Regions from separate parts of the Peribacillus sp. RS7 genome, predicted to be linked through region 2. Evidence: a T-box and tRNA genes for the amino acid it is inferred to sense, from the RefSeq annotation. Region 2 holds a T-box; the other regions hold tRNA genes.
The links. A T-box is a leader RNA that pairs with one kind of tRNA and senses whether it is charged. The one in region 2 lies ahead of argS (arginine--tRNA ligase), so its partner is inferred to be a tRNA-Arg.

Region 1: it encodes a tRNA-Arg, which carries the amino acid that the T-box ahead of argS (arginine--tRNA ligase) is inferred to sense. The anticodon was not compared.
Region 3: it encodes a tRNA-Arg, which carries the amino acid that the T-box ahead of argS (arginine--tRNA ligase) is inferred to sense. The anticodon was not compared.
Region 4: it encodes a tRNA-Arg, which carries the amino acid that the T-box ahead of argS (arginine--tRNA ligase) is inferred to sense. The anticodon was not compared.

What each region holds. Positions count from the first base shown of each region.
Region 1 covers NZ_CP168135.1:449,404-451,605, reverse strand. The annotation lists gene ACDZ29_RS02365 (XTP/dITP diphosphatase) at 1-163, shown strand, start outside; gene ACDZ29_RS02360 (metallophosphoesterase family protein) at 166-678, shown strand; tRNA gene ACDZ29_RS02355 (tRNA-Arg) at 852-925, shown strand; gene ACDZ29_RS02350 (hypothetical protein) at 1,146-1,346, shown strand; gene ACDZ29_RS02345 (hypothetical protein) at 1,439-1,699, opposite strand; gene ACDZ29_RS02340 (DUF2087 domain-containing protein) at 2,008-2,202, shown strand, end outside.
Region 2 covers NZ_CP168135.1:1,110,484-1,112,685, forward strand. The annotation lists gene argS (arginine--tRNA ligase) at 1-918, opposite strand, end outside; T-box leader at 957-1,175, opposite strand; gene ACDZ29_RS05680 (response regulator transcription factor) at 1,265-1,810, opposite strand; gene ACDZ29_RS05685 (fatty acid desaturase) at 1,904-2,202, opposite strand, start outside.
Region 3 covers NZ_CP168135.1:1,694,814-1,697,015, forward strand. The annotation lists gene rpoN (RNA polymerase factor sigma-54) at 1-605, opposite strand, end outside; tRNA gene ACDZ29_RS08795 (tRNA-Arg) at 935-1,006, opposite strand; gene clpP (ATP-dependent Clp endopeptidase proteolytic subunit ClpP) at 1,296-1,904, shown strand; gene ACDZ29_RS08805 (HPr family phosphocarrier protein) at 2,015-2,202, opposite strand, start outside.
Region 4 covers NZ_CP168135.1:1,933,357-1,935,558, reverse strand. The annotation lists gene ACDZ29_RS09935 (DNA topoisomerase III) at 1-438, shown strand, start outside; gene ACDZ29_RS09930 (hypothetical protein) at 656-823, opposite strand; tRNA gene ACDZ29_RS09925 (tRNA-Arg) at 1,324-1,397, opposite strand; gene ACDZ29_RS09920 (polysaccharide deacetylase family protein) at 1,602-2,202, shown strand, end outside.

The sequences.
Region 1 (2,202 bases), 660 kb from region 2:
GAATGGATTTGGTTATGATCCAATCTTTTTTGTTAAAGAACAGGGTAAAACAAACGCCGAATTGACAAAAGAGGAAAAAAACCAAATCAGCCACCGTGCCCACGCATTGAGGGCCCTAGATGAAAAACTTGATTTATTTCTAAAAAGGGAAGAAGGAATATGACGATGAAAGTGCTAATAATGAGTGACAGTCATGGCTTAACTCATGAAATAAGCATGATAACCGACCGTCATAAACAAGAAGTTGCTTCCATGATCCATTGCGGTGATTCAGAGTTGGAAAGAAATGATCCTCACATGGCGGATTTCTTAGCTGTTCGTGGGAATTGTGATCATGATTCGGCATATCCGACTGACATTGTGGAGAACATCGCAGGCAAGCGTTTCTTCATTACGCATGGACATCTCTATAACATAAAGATGACCCTGATGAATTTATCTTATAAAAGTGAAGAGGCCGAAGCGGATATTATTTGCTTTGGTCACTCCCACGCTGCAGGTTCCGAATCGATTGACGGCAAGCTCTTCATCAACCCGGGAAGCATACGCCAGCCGCGTGGACGAAAAGAGAAAACCTATGCCATTTTGGAAATGGGAACAGGCAAACTTGAAATCACCTATTATGACCTTGAAGGAAAAATCGTTGAAGAATTAAGAAATGCTTATCAAATGGAATGAATTCATGTATAATGAACAGGAAGCGTTTTTCCCCGCTTCCTGGTACATAAAAAAAGAAAAAAACTTTTTATGAAAAACCGTTGACTTTCTTTTGATATCCTACTATAATAAGAAGTGTCCTAAGGGAACAGTTAAGGTAATACATAAGTTTTACCGCAACTTATATCATAAATGTCTCAGTAGCTCAGCTGGATAGAGCAACGCCCTTCTAAGGCGTCGGTCGGGAGTTCGAATCTCTCCTGGGACACTAACTTGAAAAAGCCAAAACCTTTTAAGGTTTTGGCTTTTTTACTTTTTGCTTTAAGTGTGAACGAAAATATTGGATGAATATAGAAAGAATGCCTTTCGATTTGCATCCTTTGAACCATTAATGTTCCGTTTTGACGAAAAGAAGTTTTTTATTTCATATTTATCGCAGGTGGATGGTCTTTTTATGTCGAACTTGTTATGGATAAGGAGTTGTTTAAATGAATAAAGATAGATTGTTCAAGTTCATTCAAACTTCCACTCGGGGCAATTTCTTCTCAGTCGAAATATCCGAAGATGGAACTAAAGTAGTCCAATTAGCCAAAGAGTTAGAAAAAGAAGGAAGAATCAAGTTGAGGGAATGCACACGAAAAGATCAAAGTGTTTATCTGGAAGGAATACTTAAGTTTGTGCCTAGCTAATACTTAATGAGCTAACGAAGGACTTATACTACGAATTTCATATGCTCCATGGAAAAAAGGCATCCAACATTGGATGCCTTTTTCTATTTTAATCAAGTCCTATTTAATGTTTGAAGATTCTTTTTAATAGTTTCACGGTTTTTGATTATTGCCGTCTTCAATTCTTCAACGGGTGAACTTTTATCATCTTCTTCACTAAGTTGCTGCACACTTGATTGGTTTTGTATAAGTATTTCAATTGTATCCCGTAATTCTGGCAGTGATACCTTGAATTGTTCGGATAAATGATGTAATGCCTTATGTAAATCGGGGTTATGGATTGAAGGGACAATCCCTTCATGTTCATCTATCAATGATAATCCTCCTCTAAGCTTATTCGCGCTTTTATATAGCATATTATTGAGGGTAGATAATTATACAATGAAGGCTCTATTTCGACATGGGAAATTACACTCGTTAATCAATGGATTATATCGGCATAGTGCCATGGGATCATTGAACTTGGTTGAAATCAGTAAAAGCTCAATTCCCTGACTCCTCGCTTGCAAGGCCTGAATACTTTAGTGAAATTATAAATAAATCAGAAAAAACATTGACATATAGCAAACAAATTAATAATATGTTTATTATATTATAAACTTTACGGGGAAGTGTTTGTTTAATGAAGGACGCTGAAATGTTTTGGAGTGCATCTCAGGATGAGCTTAAACAAGGGTATAGCGAAGAAGGGAATCAATATATTTGTTTGCTATGCGGAAATGCAATTGAAAAGGGGATAGTATACCCGATAGATGGGGTTCTTTATGAAGCTGAGAGGTATATGCGAATTCATATTGAACATGCACACAGCTCCGTT
Region 2 (2,202 bases):
CGTCGCATAAAGTGTCGCACCGTCCGTTTTCGTAATCAAGCAAGGCGGCATATCTTCCAATTCCACGACATAAGCACCTTCGGAAAGGGTAAGTAAGCCTTTTTCATTCAATTCCTCGACAACAACATCCATCTTGTCATTGTAAAACGCTTCGCCAGCATAGGTATCAAAACGGATGCCCAATAAATCATAAATCGTATCGAATTCTTTTAAAGACGCATCCCTGAACCATTTCCATAGTGCCAGTGCCTCCTCGTCTCCATCTTCAAGCGACTTGAAGCTAGCGCGTGCTTGGTCATTCAACGATTCATCCGTTTCAGCCATAGCATGGAACTTCACATAGATTTTCAATAATTCTTGAATCGGGGAAGCTTCGATTGCCTCTTTGTCTCCCCACAGCTTATACGCGACAATCAATTTGCCGAATTGCGTGCCCCAATCCCCTAAATGATTAATACGCACGGCATTGTAGCCATTTTTTTCAGCAATGTTAGCCAGTGCATTCCCTATGACCGTTGAGCGTAAGTGCCCCATGGAAAAAGGCTTGGCAATATTCGGGGATGAATAATCAATCACGACATTTTCCTGTACAGGCTGCTTCGAACCATACTGCTCCTTCTCACTTAATATGGTTTGCAGCACATTTTCCGTCACCATCTTTTGATTGACGAAGATATTCAGATAGCCACCCACTACGTTCACTTCGTGGATCAATTGACCGTTTAATTGCTCAGCTATTTCAGACGCAATAACTTGAGGTGATTTTCTAAATTTTTTTGCAAGTGTAAAGCACGGAAAGGCGACATCACCTAACTCAATTAATTTAGGCTTTTCCATTAATTTTTCTATTTCACTTGCCTGCAATTCATTGTTTAAAGCAGTTGAAATTAATGCTGCAATTGTTTTATTCATCGTCATTTCCCCTCCTAAAAAAACAAAAAAGCCCCCGTCTCTAAATAAGAGACGAGAGCATAGATTCCCGTGGTACCACTCTAGTTGCCACAAATCGTGACCACTTTCCATTGTTAACGAGGTGACTCCCCGATGTTCCCTACTAAACGTTTCAAGAAATTTCTCCAAAGTGCGCTTCATTCATCCGTCCTGCATTAGGCTCACACCGTCCCTAACTCGCTTTCCATTTCAAAATGAACTACTCTCTTTATCACAGAATTTTCAATATTATGATTTAATCCATCGTACACAATTTAAAAATACGTGTCAACACAGGATTTCAGATCCAACCGGTTATTAAGCCTCAATATGACTAACCAGCCGGTAACTTCATTTTATCCTTTATGGTTGAAAAATATTTCCTTACGGTACCAATTGGGTTTCTTTGCTGATTAGATGGTTCATTTGTGGTTTGACCATCGGCTAACAGGCCTAACACTCCCATTTCCCGGGTATTATTGTTGGAAGACTCATCTGTAAGTTCGGGGGAGTATATACGCTCGCCATCCATTATTCTGCGAATCGAGCAGGCTAACTCTTCGCTCGGGCCATCCTTCAATAAATAACCACTTACATTAGCTTTTAACGCAAGTTGAAAATAACCAGTCCTTCGAAATGTCGTTAATATAATCACTTTGCATTCAAATGAATTTAAAGCTTCTGCTGCCTCAAGTCCGCTCATTACAGGCATCTCCATATCCATGATACAAACATCAGGCTGTAATTGGTTCACAAGAGTGATCGCTTCTTCTCCATTACTGGCTTGCCCGACAATTTCTATATCTTCTTCAAGATTGAGTAGAGAACTTATTGCCTCTAACAGCATTTGCTGATTCTCTGCAATGACAATTCGAATCATTTTAAGTTCTCTCCTTTATCGAGTCGCTTATATGAAGCAAAGACTCCCCCTAATCCAAGGATTATTAAGGGAGTCTGGAATGATTCATGAACGTTACAGTTCAGATTTCACTTGAGCGGAAACGCTTTTTTTCGTTAAATATTTTATGTCTTTGAAGCCAACAAAATTCTTGTTTTTCTCATCCCATAAACGGAAACGGAGTGAGCTCAAGCTTGTCGCAAGAGTAATCGTTGGAACGTTCTCTAATGGCTGCGTATTATTGTGCGCCATTTCCAATTTATAGTTAGGTACCCTTGGACTTAAATGGTGAACATGATGGTAACCGATATTACCAGTAAGGAACTGCATCAGTTTTGGAAGCTTATAAAAAGAACTTCCTTCCACTGCTGCCA
Region 3 (2,202 bases), 580 kb from region 2:
CTTAAGTCTTTCCAACGCTTTTCAGCAAAATCGAGGAAATGGTTTTCTATGATCGATTCTGCCAGCTGATTCACCCCTTCTGCTTTTACCTGAAGCAAAAGGCACTCTTGGAGATTTCTTGCTGCAATTCCATGTGGCTCGAGTTGCTGTAAAATCGAAAGGCTCTCTTCCAACACGACTGAAGAAATTCCTGGAACACATATATCCTCCAGCTGAGTTCTTAAGTAACCGTTTTCATCAAGATTATGAATTAATAGCAGCATTGCCTTCTGCTGCTCACCGGAAAGTTGCTGGTGATTCACCTGGGACATGACATGCTGTTCAAGCGATAGAGTATCTTCACTGATCTGTTCAATCCAATAGTTGGCATCATACGTATTTTTAAGAGTACGTTTACCCTTTTTCCGGTCAAAGGTTGGCTGAAATAAAGCCGATGTTGGCTGATCTAGGGACAGTAATGGATTTTCCACCATTTTATTTTCTAAGAAAGCCGATAGCTCCTGTGAGGAGTATTGCAGCAATGTAATAGCCTGCATTAGCTCCTGGGTCATTGCCATCTTTAATGTTTGCTGTTGAAAAAGTCCTGCTTTCATATTCATACTCATCGATTCATCCCTCCCCCACTCCATTTTACATTATCAGGAGAAAATTCTACACAAAAACCCATGAAAACGCTTACGTTTATTTCTGAATAGTGTATTTGTTTTAAATACTATATGTTAGAAATGCAATTTTCACAACTACTTTTATTGAAAAATCACCATTTTTCAAAGGTGTGGGCGAATATTTTCCAAAGAAAGCTGACATAGCAAGATTCGATGGAATTTTACGGAAATCGAGTAAATCCATCAAAAACCGCAAGAACCCAATTGATGCGACCTTTTAAAAATGGCCAATAAAAAATCCCCCACTTTATTAAGCAGAAGATTGGTAATGCCCTCGGCAGGAATCGAACCTGCATTTCAAGCTTCGGAGGCTTGCGTTCTATCCGTTGCACTACGAGGGCGTAATAGAAAATATTTTTTCGACAGACTTCATTATATGATAGAATCCCATCCTTTGCAAGGGTTATCAGGTTTAAAACTTCGCCTTTTGGGTATTATGGGTAATGTGGAAATTCATCCCTGTGCGGCATAATATATAAAGCAATCTATCAGGAAGGAGCCTTGGCCAGAAAATTGTCGAACAAATTATCCATTATAGGGTTTGTTTTGTTTGACCTAAATTGACCAAAAAGTGTATCATACATACATAAAGAATTTAAATGATTCTCTTAATCGAAGGAGGAAATGAACATGAATTTAATTCCTACAGTTATCGAACAAACAAGTCGTGGGGAGCGTGCCTACGATATTTACTCCCGTTTATTAAAAGACCGGATCATTATGCTAGGAAGTGCAATTGACGATAATGTTTCCAACTCAATTGTAGCTCAATTACTATTTTTAGAAGCAGAAAATCCTGAAAAAGATATCACTCTATATATCAACAGCCCCGGTGGAAGCATCACTTCCGGTATGGCCATTTACGATACTATGCAATATATCAAACCTAATGTATCCACTGTATGCATCGGTATGGCTGCTTCCATGGGTGCATTCCTATTGGCAGCTGGTGAAAAAGGCAAACGTTATGCGTTGCCAAACAGTGAAGTCATGATTCACCAACCACTTGGAGGAGCTCAAGGTCAAGCTACTGAAATTGAAATTGCAGCCCGCCGTATCCTTCACTTGAAAGATAAACTGAACCAAATATTAGCAGAACGTACTGGTCAACCTATTGAAGTCCTTCAAAGAGATACGGAGCGTGATAACTTCATGACTTCCGAAAGGGCTCTTGAATATGGATTGATTGACAAAGTAATCACACGCAGCGCTCTTGATGATAAAAAAGACTCTAAATAATAATTATTATACAAAAAGGCTCCGGAAGTCGTCTTAAGCGACTTTCGGAGCTTTTTTCTTAATCTGAAGAATATAAAAGAAAAGGATGCACTTTTAGGCATCCTCTTCTTTTAACCCTCTTGCTGAACGAACTCTTCCAATGCCTCTAATGCTTCTTTTTCATCGCGTCCTTCGACGATTAACTTCACGGACACGCCAGAACTGATGGCAAGGCTCATTAATCCCATTATACTTTTTGCATTCACTTTCTTTCCTTCTTTTTCAAGAAAAACATCTGAATGAAAGCGGTTAGCTTCTT
Region 4 (2,202 bases), 820 kb from region 2:
GATATGCGCACCTATGCCAAAAATATCGTTCAAGAAATCAAAAATAGTGACCAAAAGTTCAAGCATGATAACGTGTCAGGAACGAAATGTCCTGATTGCGGCAAGCTGATGCTTGAAGTGAATAGTAAAAAGGGAAAAATGCTTGTCTGTCAGGATCGTGAATGTGGCCACAAAAAAGGTGTTTCACGTGTAACAAATGCCAGATGTCCACAATGTCACAAAAAGATGGAAATGCGCGGTCAAGGAGAAGCACAGACATTCACCTGTAAATGCGGTTTTCACGAAAAACTTTCTTCTTACAATAAACGAAGAGGGCAAAATAAAAATCAAAAAGTATCAAAAAATGAAGTCTCCAATTATATGAAAAAGCAAAATAAAGAAGAGCCGATCAATACTGCCTTAGCGGATGCTTTGGCCAAACTGAAATTCGATAAATAAAAGAAAAGGGTCCTTCACTTTAAGCTTAATAGTGAAAGGGCCTTTTTTTTGGGGGGTATTTGCATGGGGCGGGGTGGGCAAATTCATTGTGGGCAGGTCCATCTTTCCAGACAAAAGATTGCCGCTTGATGAAGTGGCGAAATCCATATAAAAGTAAAAGACAGCAGAAAAGGATGGAGCATTCGCTCCATCCTTTTCCATATATCACTGCTTCGGGTTAAATTTCATTCAGTACGGTGCCGTGTAATTCATATTCAAGTGTTTCGTCAGTTGTATGTGTGTATTTATCCGTATCTGCTAGTGTAAGCGTACTGAATGTCTGCTGATCACCCGGACTGAAAATTGCTTCATCATTCTCTGGATTCCATAGGTTGTAAATACTCATGATCAGTATCCTCCTCCTTTGGGCGAGAAGACTAGTAATTCCCATTTTGGTTATCGACTAACGCTTCAATTGACTCTAACGCTGATCACCGGGACTAAACACCGCTGCGTCATTCTCTTTGTTCCATTGGCTTCTGATTGTACTCATCGTGCACATCATCTCCTTTGGTGAGAATGTCTTACAGTAGTTATCTACCCGGATGGGACAGGTTAAAACATATATTTCAAAAAAATATTACTTTTTTGTGGATATATATATCGAAAAACATCATTAATTAAAACATTTCTTTAAACAGAGTCAAAAAGTTTTGAACGAATATTAAATGGTTAATTTCATAATGTATTGATCGCCGATACTTCCGGCTTTTCTCATACCGGTATAGAAATCCGACCTTTACATATTGGAAGCCCCTCAAAAGCCTAAATAGGTAAGGCCATACCAACAGAAAAAACCCTGTTACGACGCGGAGATACCGCATTGTAACAGGGTTTTAAAATTAGCGTCCCAGATAGGAATCGAACCTACGACCTACAGCTTAGGAGGCTGTCGCTCTATCCTGCTGAGCTACTGGGACATATAAAAAAAGTCGACGACTTATTTATTATATTTCTTATAGGCAAACTTTTCAAGCTAATAGCAATAATAATTATGAAAAAATCATCTAAACGCTTAGCGGGTCTCTTATTTCTGCTTTTTCCTTTTTTTTCATTAAATGGAATACTTTATTATTGGTTGGTTTTCTGGTACTATTATACTAGAAAAAAATAGGAGAATGATAGTGGGAAAATACAGAGTTTTACTGTTTGTGGCATTGCTGGGGATATTAATTTTACCTGCATGCTCACAAGGGATTTTAGAGGGTATAGGCACAAAGAGGGCTGCGCCGATTGCGGAAGATGACATTGAAGTGGTTGAGGCAGCGGAGAATGGCACCGGACAGGATTCAAAGGACGAACCGGAACAAATCGATACGAGAAACTGGATAAGGGCCGATTCCGCGGTTCAGTTTCCAATATTGATGTATCATAGCATTTCTGAAGGTAATGGCCTACGGGTTCCAAGAGAGGAATTCCAATCACAAATGACTTGGCTTCGGGAGAATGGTTACTATACATTATCCCCTAAAGAAGCATTCCTCGTTTTAACCGAAAATCGGATGCCAAGTGATAAGTGCGTCTGGCTTACTTTTGATGATGGCTATACAGATAACTACACGGAAGCTTTCCCCATATTAAAAGAATATGATATGAAAGCAACCATCTTCATGATTGGGAAGTCCATTGATAAAGGTCATCACCTGACTGAAAATCAAATGTTGGAGATGAGCAGGAATGGGGTTTCGATCGAAAGTCATACTATCAACCATTTGGAGCTGAACC